3 regions of the Allobosea sp. 10L417 genome follow, and region 1 is predicted to be linked to each of the others. Evidence: riboswitches for the same ligand, from Rfam matches in the RefSeq annotation. Region 1 holds a riboswitch; each other region holds the start of a gene.
The links. Region 1 has a riboswitch for thiamine pyrophosphate ahead of AC1DE3_RS12700 (LuxE/PaaK family acyltransferase). Riboswitches for the same ligand answer to the same signal wherever they lie in the genome.

Region 2: linked by a shared signal. The riboswitch ahead of thiC (phosphomethylpyrimidine synthase ThiC) and the one ahead of AC1DE3_RS12700 (LuxE/PaaK family acyltransferase) in region 1 are both predicted to bind thiamine pyrophosphate.
Region 3: linked by a shared signal. The riboswitch ahead of thiO (glycine oxidase ThiO) and the one ahead of AC1DE3_RS12700 (LuxE/PaaK family acyltransferase) in region 1 are both predicted to bind thiamine pyrophosphate.

The regions. Positions count from the first base shown of each region.
Region 1 is NZ_JBFTJP010000004.1:67,830-74,419, reverse strand. It holds gene AC1DE3_RS12705 (acyl-CoA reductase) at 1-1,438, opposite strand, end outside; gene AC1DE3_RS12700 (LuxE/PaaK family acyltransferase) at 1,444-2,520, opposite strand; TPP riboswitch at 2,610-2,737, opposite strand; gene ggt (gamma-glutamyltransferase) at 2,877-4,553, shown strand; gene AC1DE3_RS12690 (2-hydroxyacid dehydrogenase) at 4,573-5,538, shown strand; gene AC1DE3_RS12685 (ABC transporter ATP-binding protein) at 5,679-6,395, opposite strand; gene AC1DE3_RS12680 (ABC transporter ATP-binding protein) at 6,376-6,590, opposite strand, start outside.
Region 2 is NZ_JBFTJP010000014.1:119,345-125,934, forward strand. It holds gene AC1DE3_RS25600 (linear amide C-N hydrolase) at 1-219, shown strand, start outside; gene AC1DE3_RS25605 (SphA family protein) at 323-1,270, opposite strand; gene AC1DE3_RS25610 (hydroxyethylthiazole kinase) at 1,417-2,175, opposite strand; gene thiC (phosphomethylpyrimidine synthase ThiC) at 2,181-4,058, opposite strand; TPP riboswitch at 4,137-4,241, opposite strand; gene AC1DE3_RS25620 (hypothetical protein) at 4,313-4,510, opposite strand; gene AC1DE3_RS25625 (OmpA family protein) at 4,953-6,038, opposite strand.
Region 3 is NZ_JBFTJP010000002.1:386,820-393,409, reverse strand. It holds gene AC1DE3_RS08075 (Rdx family protein) at 1-108, shown strand, start outside; gene AC1DE3_RS08070 (thiamine phosphate synthase) at 220-828, opposite strand; gene AC1DE3_RS08065 (thiazole synthase) at 843-1,613, opposite strand; gene thiS (sulfur carrier protein ThiS) at 1,615-1,812, opposite strand; gene thiO (glycine oxidase ThiO) at 1,796-2,791, opposite strand; TPP riboswitch at 2,869-2,970, opposite strand; tRNA gene AC1DE3_RS08050 (tRNA-Ser) at 3,168-3,258, shown strand; gene AC1DE3_RS08045 (DUF6538 domain-containing protein) at 3,364-4,467, shown strand; gene AC1DE3_RS08040 (hypothetical protein) at 4,608-4,940, opposite strand; gene AC1DE3_RS08035 (GNAT family N-acetyltransferase) at 5,250-5,795, opposite strand; gene AC1DE3_RS08030 (Orn/Lys/Arg family decarboxylase) at 5,810-6,590, opposite strand, start outside.

The sequences.
Region 1 (6,590 bases):
AGGGCGCGAACCCCTCTGCCGCCGCTTCCGTCGATTGCTCGATCTCGGTGAAGGTGGCGAGGTCGAGCAGGCTGAAGCGCCCGTCATGATGCCAGCCGGCTTCCGGTGCGGTCATCCGGCCCAGCGGGGCGATGCGGCTGATGCCGACTTCGCCCAATTGCTCCGCGAGCCGGAACAGCCTCTCGGGGGCTGCGGCGGCGCCCGCCGTTTGCAGGAAGCTGCGATAGGGCGCGACGAGGGCGGGGACGTCATCGAGGCTTTCGACCGAGACCAGCTCGAGCGTGCGGTTCAGGCCGGTCGGGTTCAGGGCTTCCGGCGCATCGACATGAACCACGCTCCAGCCATCGCTGGGCTCGCCGAGGAGTTCCGCAGTGCCTTCCAGCGCGCGCATCTCCTGTGCGCCGCGCCATGCGGCGATGGAAGAGGCTTCGCCTTGCGAAAGCGCGCGGCGGGGGTGGCGGGAGGCGAGGGCGGCGAGTTCGTGCGCGACGTAGCGCGCGAATTCGGCGGGGCTGACGCGTCCACCGCGCTCGACGAAGAGCATTTGCGGCGAATAGCAGCCCTGCTGCTCGTAGCGTGCGACGTCATGGGCGGCGAGCCGGGCCAGGGCCGGAGCCTTGCGGCTGTCGAGCGCTTCGCGCGCGATCACGCCGAAGCCGATCTTGTGGCCATGCGGCAGGAAGCGGGTCGTGATCGGCAGTTTCGCACGCAGTGCCGCGAGCGTGTCGTTGCCGCCATAGGCCATGACGGTGTCGGCCGCGCGCAGGAACGCCGGTTCGGCAGCCGCTTTGCCGCCCTTCCACCAGACGATGGCGAGGCATTCGCCGAGTTCCGGGTCGATTTCGGCGAGGAGGCCCGCGAACCAACCGGCCGTCAGCGGCTCGGCCGAAGCGAGCTTGCCGACGCTGCCGGCCTTGACCAGCAATCCGCAGATCAGGCTCCAGAGCGAGAGCGCCGGGACGTTGCCGGCCCAGACATGCAGCAGGAGCTCTGGGCCATGGGCGCGCAGGTAACCGCCCTTGGCCGTCGGCTGGAAGCCGTCGAGCATGGCGGGATTGGCGAAATCCTCGGCCAGGAAGCGCAGGAGCTGCGGGCGCCGGAAGGTCTTGAGATAGCCGGTCAGGCCGAGCCGGACCGTCTCGCGGTCATAGCCGGTGACGATCGGTAGAAGGTGCTCGGCCTTGCGCCGTAGCGGGTGCTGTCGGTCGAGCAGGCGCGCGACGGCGGCGTCGATCGCCGCGACGATGCGCGCCGTGTCCATCCGCTTCAGCCGGGCGCGGGCATTGTTGCGCACATGCTCGCAGAGCGTCGCAGCCTGAGCCTCGTCGAGTTCCGGCAGCGCGACCGAGACGCTCTCGCCCCAGGCGCTGTGGCCGACCTCGCGCCAGCGCAGTGCCTCACGGCTCAGGCCCGGCAGATGGCCCGCATGCTCGATCACGTCCGTCAGCCCCGCGCCGCGGCGAGGAACTCCGCCACAGCGACCGAGCAGCCCTTCGAGGCCTCGCCATCGACACGGCCGAGCAGCTTGAAGCCTCCCGGCACGATCTCGCCGGCATCCTCGGTCAGGATCGCCGCGACGCAGTTGAAATGGGCGAGGTCGTGATGGACGATCACGCCGCGCTCGCCCTCCGGCAAATCCGCTCCGCTCAGCGGATCGACGACGCGGCTGCGGATCCAGTGCGGGCCGGATTTCACCGACGGGCAGACCGCATTGCCGTCGTCGTAGAGCTGCGAGCTCAGCTCGGTCATGCCGTACATGTTGATGCAGGATGAGCGCGGCACGCCGAAGGCGGCGGCGAGCCCGTCATAGAATTCGTCCGGCGTAAGTTCGCGCGACTGGCCCTTGAAGCCGCCGGTGTCGAGGATGAGGCTGCCTTCCGGCAGAGCAAACCGCAGGCCGCGTGCCGCGAGCTCATCCATCAGTGGCACGAAGGAATAGCTCGCGCCGAGCAGGGCATAGGGCTCGCCGCTGGCCTCGGCCTGCGCGAGCGCCGGCAGTAAACGATCCAGATCGAGACCGGCGGCGCCAATGAAGACCTGGGAATCGGGCGTTCCGCATTCGCGCCGGGCGAGCCCGAGATAATGCCCGAGCGAGGAATTCGGCAGCGCCGTCTCATCTGGGAAGAGGATGCCCATGCGGATGCGCTCGCGGCCAAGCATGAAACGCGCGCGGAAATTCACCAGCATCGAGCGCTTCCAGACGGCGAGCGTCGGGTGGTAGCTGCGGCCGCGCACGCCCTGTGTTGTGCCGCTCGTCATGAAGACATGGCTTGACGCCTCCGGCGGGCTGCAGCTCAGCGTCAGGTCCTTGAAGGCGGTGATCGGCACGGCCGGGATGTCGCGCCAGCGCTTCACCGAAAGCGGCGTGCGGCCGCGCTGCAAGCAGAAGCGCTTGTAGGGCTCGTTGTTGCGGAACTGATAGGCGAAGACCTTCAGCGCCATCGCCTCGAACTCGGCTTCCGACGCGTCGGGAAGCGCGATGAACGCCAGCAGCGCCTCGATGATCTCGGCTTGCGTCACTGCGGCCCACTCCGTTCGGACGCTCGCGGCCAAGCCGGGAGCGTCGATCGCAAAAGGATCACGGGCGCAAGCTGGAATCAGGGCCTTGGATGGCCGCATGTCCCGCATCCCTACGCCGGTATGATCCGGATCAGGTTCGGAGGGTCACCGCGTTGCCGGTCTCAAGAGCCAGCCGGCGGAATCTCAGCCTCCTAGCGAGGCCCCCCTGGGAACAGGGTTTAGGTGGGGCTTCGGGCCATGGCTTGTCAAGCGTTGCCGGCGCAAGGCCAGGTTGGAGCCGACTCGAAATCCTGACATGGCGCGCATGCCGAAGAAGAGGCTCGACGCCGGCCTTCAAAACCGTTTCTGTGCCGGCCATGAACCTTTCCGCGCCGCCGCCCCGCATCGCCTCCTTCACCTGCGAGAAGAAGCCGGCCACCGGCTCGCGCGGGATGGTCGTCACCAATCATCCGCTCGCCTCGGCGGCGGGCGCGCAGATGCTGCTCGCCGGCGGCAATGCGATCGATGCGGCGGTGGCGTCGCTGTTCGCGCTGACGGTGGCCGAGCCGATGATGGTCGGCATTCTCGGCGGTGGCCTGAGTCATATCCGCCTCGCGGACGGCCGCCATGTCGTGATCGACAATCTCTCGACCGCGCCGGGCCACGCGACTCCGGACATGTATGACTGCCTGTCCGACGAGATCGGCAGGCAGCGCGAGACACGCGACCGCGAGAACGTGGTCGGCGCCAAGGCCGTTGCAGTGCCGGGCGCGCTCAAGGGCTGGTGCGAGGCGCTGGCGCGCTTCGGCACGCTGCCGCTGGCCGAGGTGCTGCAGCCGGCGATCGGTCTGGCGGAGCGCGGCTTCGTGGTCACGCCCTATCTTTCGAATTGCATCACCGACAACGCCGCCGATCTCGCCCGCGATCCGGGCCTCACCGCGCTCCTGCTGCCGGGCGGCCAGCCACTCCAGCCCGGCATGCGGCTGGTTCAGCCGGACTATGCCGCCAGCCTGAAGCTGATTGCGGTGGAGGGGCCGGATGCGCTCTATGGTGGGCGGCTCGGGCGGGCGCTGACCGACTACATGGCGGCCCATGGCGGGCTGATCGATCAGGCCGATCTCGCGAATTACCGCATCGAGTTGCGCGAGCCGATCCGCGGCTCCTATCGCGGCTATGAGATCATCGGCCCGCCGCCGCCCTCGTCCTCGGGCGTGCATATCGCGCAGATGCTCAACATCCTCGAAGGTTACGATATCGGTGCGCTCGGCTTCGGCTCGGCGGATGCGGTGCATCTGTTGGCCGAGGCGCTGAAGATCGCCTTCGCCGACCGGGCGGTGGCGACGGCTGATCCCGCCTTCGTCAAGGTGCCGGTCAACAGGCTGATCGACAAGGGCTATGCGGCCGAGCGGCGCGCCCTGATCGAGATCGGCCGGGCGAAGAGCTGGACGGCCGGGCTTTCGGGCGGTGAATCCGCCGACACCACCCATGTCACCGTCGCGGATGCGCAAGGCAATGTCGTCAGCGCGACGCAGACGATCAACGGGCTGTTCGGCGCCTGCGTGCAGATTCCGGGCACCGGGATGATCGCCAACAACTACATGTTCAACTTCGATCCGCATCCCGGCCGCGCGCTCTCGATCGCGCCGGGCAAGCGGGTCTTCACCTCGATGGCGCCGATGATGGCGCTGAAGGAGGGCAAGCTTGCCTTCGCGCTGGGATTGCCGGGTGCATTGCGCATCTTCCCGTCGGCGCTGCAGGCGATCGTGAACCTGATCGACCACCGCATGACGCTGCAGGAAGCGGTCGAGGCGCCGCGCGTCTGGACAGAAGGCGGCGTGCTCGAGCTCGAGGAAGCCATCCCCGAAGCGGTCGCGCAGGAGCTCGCGGCCCGCGGCCACAGGATCCTGCGTTCGCCGCGCGTCGCCGGCGGGATGAATGCCATCGCCTTCAACCCGGATGGCACGCTGACGGGCGCCGCCTGCTGGCGCGCCGATGGCACGCCGGTCGCCATCTCCGGCGGGCTTGCCCGTGCCGGCGCACGCTTCACCATCTGACCTATTTCCGGACCTTTCCATGCCCGAGACGATCGTTCTCCTCGATATGACCAGCCCCGAGCGGGCCGACCGGCTGCGTGCGCTGCTGCCTGATGGCTTCGTGCTGACGCATGGGACCGCGCGCGGCGACGAGCACATGAAGGAGATCATCGCCGAGGCCGACTATGCGATTTCCGGGCAGGTCGGCGTCTCCGCCGATGTGCTGCGGGCGGCGAAAAAGCTGAAGCTGCTGCACAAATGGGGCGTCGGCTACGACAACATCGACATCGCTGCCGCAAAGGAGTTGGGCATCCAGGTCGCGCGCACGACCGGCTCCAACGCCGTGGCCGTTTCCGAATTCGCGATCGGGTTGATGCTGTCGACCCTGCGCCTCATCGCATACGGCAATGCTGAGCTTAAGAAGGGCCATTGGCGCACGGGTCAATTGCCGTCGGATACCTATACGCTCTCGGGCAAGACGGTCGGCATCGTCGGCTTCGGGGCGATCGGCAAGAATGTCGCGAAGCTGCTGAAGGGCTTCGGCTGCACCATCCTCTACAGCAAGCGCACGCCGCTCGATGCCGCCGAAGAAGCAGCGCTGGGCGTAAAGCATGCGTCGCTGGCCGAAATCCTGACGCAGGCGGATGTCGTCTCGCTGCATTGCCCGCTGACGCCCGAAACCAAGGACCTGATCGATCTGGCGGCCTTGAAGGCGATGAAGAAGACGGCGGTGCTGATCAATGTCGCGCGCGGCGGCGTCGTCAACGAGGCCGATCTCGTCACGGCGCTCAGGGCGAAGGAGATCGCCGGCGCGGCGATGGATGTCTACGAGATCGAGCCGCTCCCGGCCGAGAGCGAATTGCTCACCCTCGATAATCTCGTGACCACGCCGCATCTCGCCGCCATGGCGTCCGACAATTTCGCGCCGGTGGTGAAGCGGATGTTCACGAACATGCAGCACGTCTCGCGCGGCGAGCCGGTGCCGCCGCTCGATCTGGTGGTGTGAGTCGGCGCTGTCTGCCGGCTTGGGTATCCGTCATTCTCGGGCGAAGTGCAGACCCGAGGATCTCGTGACGAGAAGGCGCTGGTTTCCGAGATGCTCGGGTCAAGCCCGAGGATGACGGCTAGGTTTGGGTGCGGTGAAGCTCAATGCAGCCCGCCGACGCCGACATAGCGTTCGAGCACGGCGGCATCGCTCCGCAGCGCGTCGGGTTTGCCCGACCAGACGATGCGTCCGCGTTCGAGGATGATGACGTCCTCGGCGAATGCGAGCGCGCTTTCCAGACGCTGCTCGACGAAGAGGATTGTCATTGCGCCGCTCGCGGCGAGCCGCGTGAAGGCTTCCATCAGCATGTCGCAGATGACTGGGGCCAGGCCCTCCAGCGGTTCGTCGAGCAGGAGTACCGAGGGCTCGCCGAGGATGGTGCGGGCCGTCGCCAGCATCTGCTGCTCGCCGCCCGAAAGCTGCGAGCCCAGGTTGCGGCGGCGTTCCTGCAGGCGGGGAAAGAGCGCATAGGCCTCCTCGATCGCGCTGCGCGGGCGGCCCTTCAGCCCGGCGAAGAGGTTTTCCTCCACGGTCAGGCCCTTGAATACCTCGCGTGTCTGGGGGACGAGGCCGATGCCGCTATGGGCGCGGGCGGCGGTGCCGAGTGCGGTGATGTCCGTGCCGCCAACGCTGATGCTGCCGGCATAGCGGCGGGTCAGCCCCATCAGGCTCGCCATCAGCGTGGTCTTGCCCATGCCGTTGCGGCCGAGGATGGAGAGGCGCCCGCCCGCCGGCACAGAGAACGAGACATCCTCCAGCACATGGGTCTGGCCGTAGCCGGCGCTCAGGCCGCGGACGTCAAGCGTGGCTGCCGGCATGCGCGTAGTTCCCGAGATAGGCTTCACGGACCTTAGGGTCCCTGGCGACATCGGCCGGCAGGCCCTGGAAGATGAGTTCGCCGGCAGCGAGCACTACCACCCGCTTGGCGAAGCGGAAGACGAGGTCCATGTCGTGTTCGATCATCAGAACCGCGAGGGAGGCGGGCAGGCGGGCCAGCGCCTCCTCGATGCGCG
Region 2 (6,590 bases), on a different contig from region 1:
GGCTTCATCAACTCGGCGGCGAAGGGCGGGGAGCTCGAATATACCCAGTGGACTTCGGTCGCGGATCTCAGGGCCAAGAAGTACTATATCAAAAGCTATCAGGATCAGGTCCTGCGCATGGTCGACCTGACCAGCTTCGACCTCGACGCCAAGGCACTTCAGGTCGCGCCGTTCAAGCCGAACCCGGTGCCTCCGGCTCTTCAGTTCGCGAAGCCGTAATGCCGAAGCTGCCCGCTCTCCCCTTCGAGAGCGGGCATTTTCTTCTCCGGGCCACCCAAGGACCGAGAGAACCAAGCCCGCATCACGCGGGCTTCTTTTTGCGTCAGGGAGAGGTCGTCAGCGGCAACGAGACCGTGAGCAGGCCGACGGTTCCGCGCGCGCGGTTCTCGACGGCGAACTCGCGCAGAACCTTGATGCGGGTAGAGATCGGCGTCTTTCCAATCGTGAAATTATAGGCCAGCGTGCCGCCGAGCGCGGTCACGCGGCCCTTATAGGCACCGAGCTGCGCGCCCGCTCCGCTGTCACCGGTGACCTGCTGATAGTGATAGCCGATCACTCCGGCGGAAAGCGCGCTGGTCAACGCTTTCGAGGCGGCCCATTCCAAGTGAAACTCGGTGCCCGTCCGGTAGTCCGTGGCCGGATTAGTGCCGTTGAACGTCACCCCGGCGATGCCTGAGAGATCGATGCCGGTTTCCGGATCGAACCAGGTGAGGGCGCCGGACAGATCCGTGGCCCAGCGGTGAAAGGCAAGATTGGCCAGTTCCCCGTTGCGGTACTCGCCCGCAGGCGCGTTCACCATGACGGTTGCATTCCAATGGAACTTGCCGGCATGCCAGCCGAGAATCGTCGAGAATACGGGATCGCCGACCATCGTGGCCTTGTCGCGCAAATTGGAGCCGACAAGGCGGTTCGTTTGCGGCGAATCGTATTCGACACCGGCCGCGACCCGGACGCGGCCGACAGGCAGAGTGGCCCCGAAGGCGAGATTGCCCCCGGCGAGTTCCCAGGGCGTCACCCACGTTCCGCTCAGGAAATCGGCCCGTGCCTGACTCCGCACACCGGCAACGAAGCGACCGCCGGAAGGCAATGACTTCCGGGCGTCGAGCTTGGCGTCGTAGCTGTAGGTGTCGCTCTCGAAATAGACCCCGGGAGGCGGCAGATAGCCAGCCATCGCGCCACGGCCGCCGAGCAGATAGAAGCCCGTGCCGTTCTCGGCCGCCCGGACATCCTCCGGCAGCCCGACGCAGCCGGCGGCCAGACCAAGGGCCATCAGGGCGACAAGCCGAAAGGGCCTGTGCGATTGCCCGCAGGCTTCGTTACGCATCATGTTGTCTGTTGCCCCCCGGCGCGGCCGTCGCCAGCCGGGCGAATCAGCCATGCGACCCTAGGATGCCTGCGGGCGGCGGTGAATCCCGGCTACATCATGTCTTTCATGTGTGACATTCGCGCCATACGTGCTTGCAGCATTCCGGCCTCGAGGCCAGCGACCGCATCGATCAGTTCGACGGCAAAGCTGCCGGGGCCATGGCAACGCTCGGCTGCGATTTCGCCCGCGATGCCGTAGGCCGTCAGCGCCGCAGCCGCTGCAATCACGGGATCGGGCTCGACCGCGAGGCAGGCAGCCACCAGCGCGCTTGAAGCGCAGCCCAGTCCGGTTACCCGGCTCATCAGCGGATGCCCGAAGGCCACGGAGAGCTTGCCGGAAGGACCGTCGATCGCGTCGACAGCCCCTGTCGTCGCGCGCGTGACGCCGGGGGAGCGCTCCAGCAGCCAGGCCAAGGCCGCCATCTCGGCGGCGTTGCCACGCACGACGACGCCCGGCAGCCGCAAAACGTCCTCGGCCAGCCGCAGCCGCAGGGGCGACAGCTCGACGAAGACCGGGTCGAGCACCAGCGGAATGCCGCGTTCGCGCGCCACAGCGACGAGCTTCGGGATCGCGCGCTCGCCCTCAGGGCTGATCGTGCCCAGATTGATCAGGATCGCGCTTGCCCCGGCCGCGACCGCCGCAACCTCCTCGGGATGACCAGCCATCGAGGGCACGGCCCCGAAGGCGAGCAGCATGTTGGCGGTGACGTTCTGCGCTACGGTATTGGTCAGGCAATGGATGCGCGGGCGGCGCTCGGACACCCGCGCGAGGATCGACGCGACCTTGGCCGCGTCGAGGCTGTCGTTCATGCCGCTCATTCGGCCGCAGGTAGATAGATGCTGCCACCCTTGTCGAGGAATTCCTTCGACTTCGCCGCCATGCCTTCAGCAGCCATGGCCTCGAGACTTGCCCTCTCATTGTCGCTCATCGCGAGAACCTCAGCGCGCAGGTCCTGCGTGATCTTCATCGAGCAGAATTTCGGCCCGCACATCGAGCAGAAATGCGCGACCTTGTGGGCATCCTTCGGCAGCGTCTCGTCGTGGAACTCGCGCGCCGTGTCGGGGTCGAGCGCCAGGTTGAACTGGTCCTCCCAGCGGAAGTCGAAGCGGGCGCGGGAGACCGCGTCGTCCCTGATCTTCGCCGCCGGGTGGCCCTTGGCGAGATCGGCGGCATGGGCGGCGATGCGATAGGTGATGACGCCGGTCTTGACGTCGTCACGGTTCGGCAAGCCGAGATGCTCCTTGGGCGTGACGTAGCAGAGCATAGCGCAGCCATACCAGCCGATCATCGCCGCGCCGATGCCAGAGGTGATGTGGTCATAACCCGGCGCGATGTCGGTGGTCAGCGGTCCGAGCGTGTAGAAGGGCGCCTCGCCGCATTCGCGCAGCTGCTTGTCCATATTCTCCTTGATCTTGTGCATCGGCACATGGCCGGGGCCCTCGATCATGACCTGGCAGCCCTTCTTCCAGGCGACCTGAGTCAGCTCGCCCAGCGTCTCCAGCTCGGCGAACTGGGCGCGGTCATTGGCGTCGGCGATCGAGCCCGGACGCAGGCCGTCACCGAGCGAGAACGAGACGTCGTATTTGCGCATGATGTCGCAGATCTCGTCGAAGCGCTCGTAGAGGAAGCTTTCCTTGTGATGCGCCAGGCACCAGCGCGCCATGATCGAGCCGCCGCGCGAGACGATGCCGGTCACACGGCTGGCCGTCAGCGGGACATAGGGAAGGCGAACGCCGGCATGGATGGTGAAGTAGTCGACGCCCTGCTCCGCCTGCTCGATGAGGGTGTCCTTGAACACCTCCCAGTCGAGCTTGATCGGATCGCCGCCGACCTTCTCCAGCGCCTGATAGATCGGCACCGTGCCGATCGGCACCGGCGAATTTCTGAGTATCCAGGAGCGGATGTTGTGGATGTTGCGGCCGGTGGAGAGGTCCATCACCGTGTCGGCACCCCAGCGGATCGCCCAGACCAGCTTCTCGACCTCCTCGGCGGCACCCGAAGTCACGGCCGAATTGCCGATATTGGCGTTGATCTTGACCAGGAAGTTGCGGCCGATCGCCATCGGCTCCAGCTCGGGGTGGTTGATGTTGGCCGGGATGATGGCCCGGCCGCGCGCGATCTCCTCGCGGACGAATTCGGGCGTGACGAATTCCGGAACGACAGCGCCGAAGCTCTCGCCGTCGGCATGGCGCTCCCTGGCGCCTTCCATCATGGCGGCGCGGCCGAGATTCTCGCGATGGGCGACATAGATCATCTCGGGCGTGACGATGCCGGCCTTGGCGAACTCGTATTGCGTCGCCATCTGGCCGGGCTTCGCCTCGAGGATCGGGCGCTCGGCCGGGCAGGCCGGCACGAGCTGCGCTTCGCTGATATGGCCGTTATCGGCGGCGGTGACGGCGCGGCCGGGCACGGTCTGGAAGCCGCGGGCATCGAGCCAAGCGCGGCGCGGCTGCGTCAGGCCGGCATTCAGGTCGATCCTGGCGTCGGTCTCGGTATAGGGGCCGGACGGGTCGTAGATGCGCACCGGCGGCTCGGCATCGGTCGTCAGCACGACCTCGCGGAAGGGCACGCGCATCTCGGGATGCTCGGGCGCGGCGACATAGATTTTGCGCGAGCCGATGATCGGGCCGGTCGTCACGCTTTGCGGCGCGGTCTTGACGCTGTTCTTCTGGGGTTTTGCGTGGGCATTCATGAGGATCTCCTCCTTGCGACAGGTCAGGAGATCCGGGTTTGAAAGCGGTACAGTCGCTGTCTGCGGACAAGGCTCGGCCCTGTGCACGCGTTCCAGTCCCTCCGCCGGTATGACCCGGATCAGGTTCGACGGGTTCGGCTTCGGAAGCCATCTCAGCCCTTGCGGGCACCCCTCGGAACAGAGGCGAGGTTAGGCGCAGAGAAGTCGCTTGGCAACGGCCTCAGCGACAAACGATCGAAGCTGGGGAAAGGAGATCAGGCGGTGCGGTCGACGAGGCCGCCCTGACCGGCCGGGAGCGTCGCCTGCGTCTGCTCGACGCTCTGCTGGAGCATGGTGACGAGGCTTTGGTCAGCCTGCGCGTTCTGCTTGAGCATCTCGACCGACAGCGCCTGCTGCGTCGAGGCGGCCTGCATCGTGACGATGCTGCGGGAAACGGAGGCTGCGTCGCTCATGCCGGCGACGCTAATGCGCCCGCCTTGCCAAATCCTGAACGACCTTCAGGGCCTGATGATCGACGGCACCGAGCGCGCATCGGCGGGTCGCGACTCGGCTGCGGCGGACCAGCCTGCGCCCTGTCATAGCGCTGCTCACGCCTGTCGGCGCGAGGCCGCATACCGCGTTCCCCTGCCGGCGGCCGCACGGCCTCATCCGCACGCGGCGCCACCGGCACGCCTGGAGCAGGCTGTTTCTCGGCAGGCGGAGCATTCTGAGCCCATGTCGGAAACGGCGCGAACGAACCGGCAAGCACCAGACCTGCCATCGCCAGAGCGGACATCTTCATGGCTGCATCTCCCATCAGCGCCTCCTCCGGAAGAGAAACCGCTGTGGGGGTGCGGGGTTCCCCACACCCCCACAGCGAACGGGGCTGCTCAACGGGCAGCCCCGTTCGAGAGGTCAGCGGTTCTGGCCGGTCAGCAGCGGCGTGATGCGCCGCAGCGTCACACGCCGGTTTTCGCGGGATGCCCCTTGCGTCTGCACCTTCAGATACTGCTCGCCATAGCCCTGGGTGGTCAGGTTTTCCGGCGGGATCTGGAAGTCGCGCGTCAGGATCTCCCCGACCGACTGGGCCCTGCGATCCGAGAGCGAGAGATTGTCGACATCGGCACCAACCGCGTCGGTGTGGCCCTCGACGAGGAAGACCTCGTTCGGCGAGCCTTGCAGCACGCGCCGGATCGAATCCGCGATCACTGCGAGGCGCTGCGCCTGGTCGGGCGTGACCTGCCAGGAGCCGGTCTCGAAGTTGATCGTGTCGATATCGACGCTGCGCATGCGGGCGCGCAGATCCGGCGAATAGCGGACCTCGTCCAGCGTGTAACGGCGCGGGATCGCGGCGATCGGCGGCGCCATGATCGTCTCGTAGATCAACGCCTCGTCGGCCTGGTCGGCATCGACGATATAGCGCTCGCGCGGGATCGGCAGCGGCGGCGGCGGCAGCACGACGATATCGTCGGCGAAGCGCCCCGGGCGATCGCGCAGGGTATTGTCGATGATCACCACCTCGCGGTCGTCGCGATCGATGCGGGTGCGGCGGATCAGCCGGCCCTCCTCGTCGGTGACGGTGACGATGCGCGTGCCGTCGGGCCGCTCGAACACGGTCCGCATCTCGCCGTCGCGGCGCTCGGAACGGCCTTGCCAGCCGAGATCGCGGAAGCGCTGGTCCTCATCGCGGCGGATGATGGCCCGGCCGTCATCGTCGCGGATGATGGTGCGGCCGGGCTCGCGGATGACGGTAACGTCACCCTCGCGCCGTTCCTCGCGCCGCGCCCGGATGTCGTCGAAGCGCTGCGCTCCCTGAACGGCCATGATGCCGCCGATCGCGCCGACACCGAGGCCGATCGCACCGGCCACACCCGGCGAGATGCCGCCGCGACGGCCTTCGCGCTGCGGCGGCTGGCTGGGGAAGACCCCGCCAGACGGCGGCTGCGCGGGAGCCGTGCCGGGCTGCGTCGGTGCGACACCGGGCTGCGCCGGAGCCGGCACCCCAGGAGCGGCTGCCGGAGGCACGCCCGGAGCGGGGCGTGCGGGCTGAGCGGGCGCCAGCCCCGCGGGCGGCGTGCCCGGGGGCGGCGTCGGAGACGCGGCGCCGGGTTGGGTCGGAGCCGGAGCGATCGGAGCCGTGGCCGGAGGTATTGCCGGGCGCAGCGGCTGTGCCGGAACTGCGCCGGCCGGCGGAGACGGAGCTGTAACGCCCGGCTGCGCCGGAGCGCCGGGAGCGGCGCCGGGCTGCGGCGCTGCGCCCAGCGGGCGCTGGGACGGAGCCGCAGACGGCGGAACAGCCGGCCCACCGCGCGGAACCGCGGAGGGCGGCGCGCCGGCGCCGGGCTGAGCGGGTGTGCCGGGAGCAGCGGAAGGTGGAGCTCCGGGCGGACGCGGCTGCCCTCCGGGAGCCGAGGGAACCGCACCTGGCTGCGGAGCAGGCGCTGGAGGACGAGCCTGAGGCGGCGCAGCAGAGGGGGGCACAGCAGGGCCGCCGCGCGGCACGGCCGAAGGCGGCGCGCCGGGCCGGGCCGGCGCCGGGGGAGCTGCTTGCGG
Region 3 (6,590 bases), on a different contig from region 1:
TTCCCGGATTCCAAGGTGCTGAAGCAGCGCGTGCGCGACCGGCTCGACCCCGAGCGCAGCCTCGGCCATGTCGACGGCCACACGATGTCGGCGGAGGCGGAGAGCTGAAGCGCTGCCTCGCCGTCATGGTCGGGCCTGACCCAACCATCTCGGACACCAGCGCCTTCTTGTCATGCGATTCTCGGGTCTGCGGTTCGCTCCGCCCGAGAATGACGCCTGTCAGGCGAGGCGCCCGCGCGTCGCCGCGACCCAGGCCTTCAGGCGCCCCTCGGGATCGGCATTCAGCGTGATGTCGGTCACAGCTGCGACGATGTCGGCGCCGGCCTCGAAGACCCCAGGCGCGCGCTCCAGCGAGATGCCGCCGATGCCGACCAGCGGCAGATCGCCGATACGGCGCTTCCATTCGCCCAGCCGCTCCAGCCCCTGCGGGCCGAAGCGCATCTGCTTCAGAATCGTCGGATAAACCGGACCGAGCGCGACATAATCGGGCTTTGCCGCCAGCGCGCGTTCCAGCTCGGGCTCGTCATGGCTGCTGATGCCGAGCCTGAGCCCCGCCTTACGGATCGCATCGAGATCGGCCTCGTCGAGATCCTCCTGGCCGAGATGGATGAAGTCGCAGCCCTCGGCGATGGCGAGCTTCCAGTAATCGTTGACGACAAGCACGCAGCCGGCCGCGGCGCAGAGCGTCTTCGCCCGCGCGATCTCGCGTGCGACTTCGATCTCGGAACGATCCTTGACGCGCAGTTGCACCAGCTTGACGCCGAGCGGCAGCATCCGCTCCAGCCAGTCGGCGCTTTCGAAGATGGGGTAGAACGGATCGAGCTTCATGCGAGAGCAGACTTTCAGGCCAGGAAGGCTTTGCCCATGACGGGGGTGGAAGGAGCGGCCATGTCGCGCGCTTCGATCGGCTGCGCGGCGAAGGACTGGCGGCCGGCACGGATGGCAAGCGCGAAAGCCTCTGCCATCGCGGCCGGATCGCCCGCCTTCGCGACGGCGGTGTTGAGCAGGATGCCGTCATAGCCCATCTCCATCGCCTGCGCGGCGTGGGAGGGCAGGCCGATGCCGGCATCGACGACGAGCGGAATGTCGGGGAAGTGCTGGCGCATGCTGCGCAGGCCGTAGGGGTTGTTGAGTCCCCTGCCCGATCCGATCGGCGCGCCCCAGGGCATCAGCACCTCGCAGCCGGCATCGAGGAGGCGCCCGCCGACGACGAGGTCCTCCGTGGTGTAGGGAAAGACCTTGAAACCGTCATCGGCAAGGATGCGGGCCGCCTGGACCAGCGCGATCACGTCCGGCTGCAGCGTGTCGTCCTCGCCGATCACCTCGAGCTTGATCCAGTCGGTCCCGAAGACCTCGCGCGCCATCTGCGCGGTGGTGACGGCTTCCTTGACGGTGTGGCAGCCCGCCGTATTCGGCAGCACCCTGACGCCGAGCTCGCGGATCAGCGCCCAGAAGGCCTGACCGGCACCGCCGGCCGATTCCCGGCGCAGCGAGACGGTGACGACCTCGGCGCCCGAGCGCTTCACCGCCTCGGCCAGGATGGCGGGCGACGGATATTGCGCCGTGCCGAGGAAAAGCGGGTTCTGCGGCGCGAAGCCATAGAAGGATGCCATCTCAGCCTCCCTGCATCGGTGCGACGATCTCGATGCGGTCGCCCTCGCTCAAGGCGACGTCAGCCCGCTTGCGCGCCGCCACGAAGTCTCCATTCACCGCCGTCGCAACGATGCGGTCGGCAAAGCCGAGCTCGGCCAGCGCCTCGGCCAGCGTCTTCGCCGCGATCTCCTGCGGCGCGCCGTTAAGCAGCAAGGTCATGCAGCATCTCCGGTGTTGCTTGCGGGTTCAGCACGGCCTCCGCCGCCATCCGCGCCATGGCGGGGCTGAGCAGGAAACCGTGGCGATAGAGCCCGTTGACATGGATCACGCGGCCGCGGCGCGTCAGCCGCGGCAGGTTGTCGGGAAAGGCCGGGCGGGCATCGGTGCCGATCTCGACGACCTCCGCTTCGCCGAAGGCGGGATGCAGCGCATAGGCCGCGCCGAGCAGCTCCAGCATGGCGCGGGCGGAGATGCGGCTGCGCTCGCTGCTCTCGATCATCGTCGCGCCAACCATGAAGAGGCCGTCTGCGCGGGGCACGATATAGAGCGGGATGCGCGGATGCAGCAGCCGGACGGGCCGCGACAGCTGGATCTCGTCGCTCCGGAGGAGCAGCATCTCGCCCTTGACTCCGCGCAAATCGGGCAGGACATCGCGCGCCGCCAGCCCGCGGCAGTCGAGGACGATATCGGCATCGAGATCGGCCGGCTCGACCGTACTGCCGAAATGAAGGGCGGCCCCATTTGCGACGAGGCGTTCGGCCAGGGCTGCTATGGCTTGGCGCGGATCGAGATGCGCCTCGGCGGAGAAGAACAGGCCGCGCGAGAAGCGGCCGGCGAGATCGGGCTCCAGCCCGGCGATGGCCTCGCTGTCGATCTCCTCGAAATGGTCGGTGCGCTGACCGAAGCGGCGCAGCTCCGAACGGTCCCGGCTCGGCGCAACCACGAGCGTGCCGTTGCGAGCGACGCCGCCGGCATGGCGCTCCCACCAATCGGCCGCCTGCTGCCCGAGCCGAATCACCGGTTCTTCGGCGCTCTCGCCCTCGCACCAGGGCGCGAGCATGCCGCCGGCATACCAGGAACAGGCTTCGGCGCCGATACGCGGGCCGCGTTCATGCAGGACGACCTGCACACCCCGCGCCAGCAACTCGGTGGCACAGGCCAGACCGACGACGCCAGCGCCGACCACAGCGGCTGTCAGGACTGAGTGAGGACGTTCTGGCGTCATGCTTTCCCTGCTTCCGGGAAGGCAGCGGCCTGAGGCGCGAGCGAGGTGTCTGCGAGCCGAAGACCGTTCCCTTCGCCGGCATTACCCGGATCAGGTGCGATGGGTTGGCGCGAGCCACGCCTCTCAGCCTTTCGGCACCCCAACGGACAGCGTCAATTTAATGGCAGCGCCGCCGGGGAGCAAGCGGAGCCGGCGCAAGGCTCCGTTGCGGCGGCCTCGCACCTCCCGACCACGCCCTTCGCACGGGAGTGATCGGGAGGTGCGCCCGCGCGAATACACAGGTCGCGCGAAGGAAGTTGTCGGCGAGACTTGTCAAAGGCCTCTGCAATCGGGCATAGAGCCTCTCGCCGGAGACGTGGCCGAGAGGCTGAAGGCACTCGTTTGCTAAATGAGCATACCCCACAAGGGTATCGAGGGTTCGAATCCCTCCGTCTCCGCCATTTCCCCTAAGCCCTTGAGTGTCCTGAAAAAGCGTTGTTCCCCAACGGCTTTTCACATACCTCTGCTACAAATCTTGCTACAAAATCGCTCTGGCAGAGGGCACGATGGCCGGCAAAATCAGGAACCTGCTCCCCCGGAATGGCCGATACTATGCTCGGCTAACGGTGCCCGCTCCGCTTCGCCCGATCGTAGGTAAGCGGGAACTGACTGAGCCCTTGGGGGCCGACCGCACCGTCGCGATTCGCCTGCTCTCTTCTGCGATCCATCGCATGCAGATGGAACTTGATCAGGCCCGCGACCGCGTGACAGCCCTCAACCCTGCCGCACCGTCCCGCCGCCGCCCCATGAGCGTTCGGCAGATGGCCCTCGCCCACTATGGCCGGGAGCTTGAACAGGACGATGCGGCCCGGAGCCTGCCGACCGGCTATGATCCGGCACACGCGGCGATGTTCCGCCCGACCTACTTTTACGCGCTTAAGAGGGCGGCGAGCGGTGGCGCTGAAGATGACGAGCTTGCCGCCCTAATCCAATGGGCCGTTGACGAGTTCGCGAATGATGGCAGCCCCGTTCCGGTCAAGGGCACCGAGGAATGGCGAACGCTCGCGCGGATGCTCGCCGGCGTGAAAGCCGAGACGATCGAAAACCAGAACCGGCGCGACCGTGGCGAGCCGGATGGTCCTGCCAAGCATCCAATGCTGATCCCGGCGACGGAACTCCCCTCGACTGTCGCCGAGGCGAAGCCGGCCTATCGGATCACCCGGCAGGACGTGCTGGCCTACAAGAACGCCCTGCTCGAAACCTCTGCGAACTATACGAAGCGCTTCCCCGACAAGACGCTCCCCGAAGCGATCCGGTCGAACAAGGCTCGCAAGGAGCCCTTCCCGACGCTCAACGCCACAACCATCAATGACAAGTGGCTATCCCGGCTCAGCGCCATGCTGACGTGGTGCGTCAACAACAGCGTCATTCCCGACACCCCCGCGAAGGGCGTCCGCGTCGATCAGAGCAATCGCGATCCTGACGAGGACCGCGACTATTTTCGCGAAGCCGACCTCCAGAAGATACTCGCCGCGCCCCTGTTCGATCCGTCGCCGAAGCTAACTGAAAAGCGTTGGGCGATGCTCATCGCGCTCTATAGCGGCATGCGCACATCGGAAAATTATATAGGATATTATACCTATTATAGGCTTTCGATCTTGATGAACTGACATTCATGTGTCAGAATCTTCGCCGTTGAGTTGGTGAAGGTCGAGTTGTGTTCCGCGAGTTAGTCGGCAGCGTAAAGAAGTCGCTTCGTTTCGGATTTGAGAGGAAGTCGATTCCCCTTTCTGATCCCGTCGTGGCTGAGCTATTCGGCGCGCTGCCGACTGCTTCTGGTGTTTCGGTTACTGCGCATACCGCCCTCAAGGTTCCCGCAGTTCTTCAGGCCGTGCGCCTGATTGCCGAAACTGTCGGCTCGCTTCCTTGCAAGCTCTATCGAGACGCTAACGGCAGCAAGGAGGCTGCAAAGGATCACACCGGCAACCGCCTCGCGCACAACCGCGTCAATGGCGTTGCGGATCACGTAGACGATGCCGCTCACCACGCGCCGGTCATCCACCCGTGGCACGCCATGCGAGAGCGGAAAATACGCCTCCATCTGCGCCATCTGACGCTCGCACAGCAGAAAAAAATCATCCATCACAGCATCCTCCCGGACACCGTGAATCACAGATCGATCCAAATTGGCAGGTCCTGAGCCTAGATTGCCCGGTTCTCCGCCAGATCATCGGAGTCTGCGATCAGGCGATCTGGCGATTCAGCGTACCGTCTTCTTGTCCCGATTTTCCCGGGAACCGCAATCCGCGTCTGCGACGCACGGCGCTGCGGCGGTGCACATTTGACCTGTCTCATATGGATGCTCCGGAAAATCGCTCGAGGCGGACGCTCCGTACCGGCTGCCAGGTCTCGATGATGCGCCTTCGGTCCTGCGCGGTGTCGAGCGGCAGGCTCAACCCGGCGGGATAGGCTGCGTAGCGCCCGCACCGAGCGACCTTTGAACCATGACGCTGTCGGACCATTTGCCATAGCGATAGGCGACCGCCGGCAGCAGGCCGACGCGGGCGAAGCCGAAGCGCTCGTGCAGCGTCAACGACGCCGTGTTCTCGGCGTCGATATAGCCGATCATCTGGCGGAACCCGGCGGCGGCGCAGGCGTCGATAAGGGCCTGCATCAGCAGCCGCCCGACGCCGCGGCCGAGATGTTCGTGATGGACGTAGATCGAATGCTTCACCGTGAAGCGGTAGGCCGGGCGTTTGCGAAACAGCACGACATAGGCATAGCCGACGACGTCGCCGCCCCGCGTCGCCACCAGATGCGGCAGCCGGCGGTTGCGCAGGTTCTTGCGCCGGTCGCGCAGATCGTCGGGCTCCGGCGTGCCGGTATCCTCGACGCCGGCCTCGATGCCGCGGCGGATATGCCGGCGATAGATCGCCAGCATCGGCTCGACATCGGTATCGCGCGACGGGCGGATGAGGATGGGGAGGTCGCTCTCCATGGTTTGTCGCGACCTCAGCCCTGGGCCTGCTCGCTGACGACATAGGTGTGGAGGCGCACCTGGCCGGCGGCATCGACCTCGCGATAGATGCCCTGAATCTCGACATCGAAGCCGGGAAAGGCGTTGAAGCTCGCCTCGAACATCTTGAGGTAGTCGATCATCGGCTTGGCCCGCGCGCAAAGCCTTTCGCCCGGGACGATGGTGGCGATGCCCGGCGGATAGACGACGAAAGGCGTCACCGCGATGCGGTTTTCGATGGCCCCGATCGGCAGGTAGTCGACATCGTTGCGCACAAGGCAGCGCGCCGCGTCATGCGGCGACATCGCCATCTCCGGCAGATGCTCGGGCGAGAACTGCCGGTTCTGCAGCCCGCTGACGTCATGGTCGCGGAAGAAGCGGTGCATCTCGCCGCAGAGATCGCGCAGCCGCACGCCGGCATAGCGGCCCGGCCGGCGGCGGGAGAACTCGGGGATGGCCTCCTCGAGCAGCGCGTTGTCGTCATGCAGCTTCTTGAAGGCGACGAGACCGCTGATCAGCGTGCCGGCCTTGCTCGCCTCGACGCCCGGCGTCAGCAGAAAGAGGAGCGAATTCAGGTCGTTCTTCTCGGCGACGATCCGGTTCTCGCGCAGGAACTGCGCGACGACCGGTGCGGGAATGCCGTGCTCGGCATAGGTCCCGCTCTCGCGGTCGAAGCCAGGCGTCAACAGGGTCAGCTTGTTGGGGTCGGTCATGGCGAAGCCCGACTCCATCCGCGTGAAGCCGTGCCAACTCGCATGGGGCGCGAGCTGCCAATAG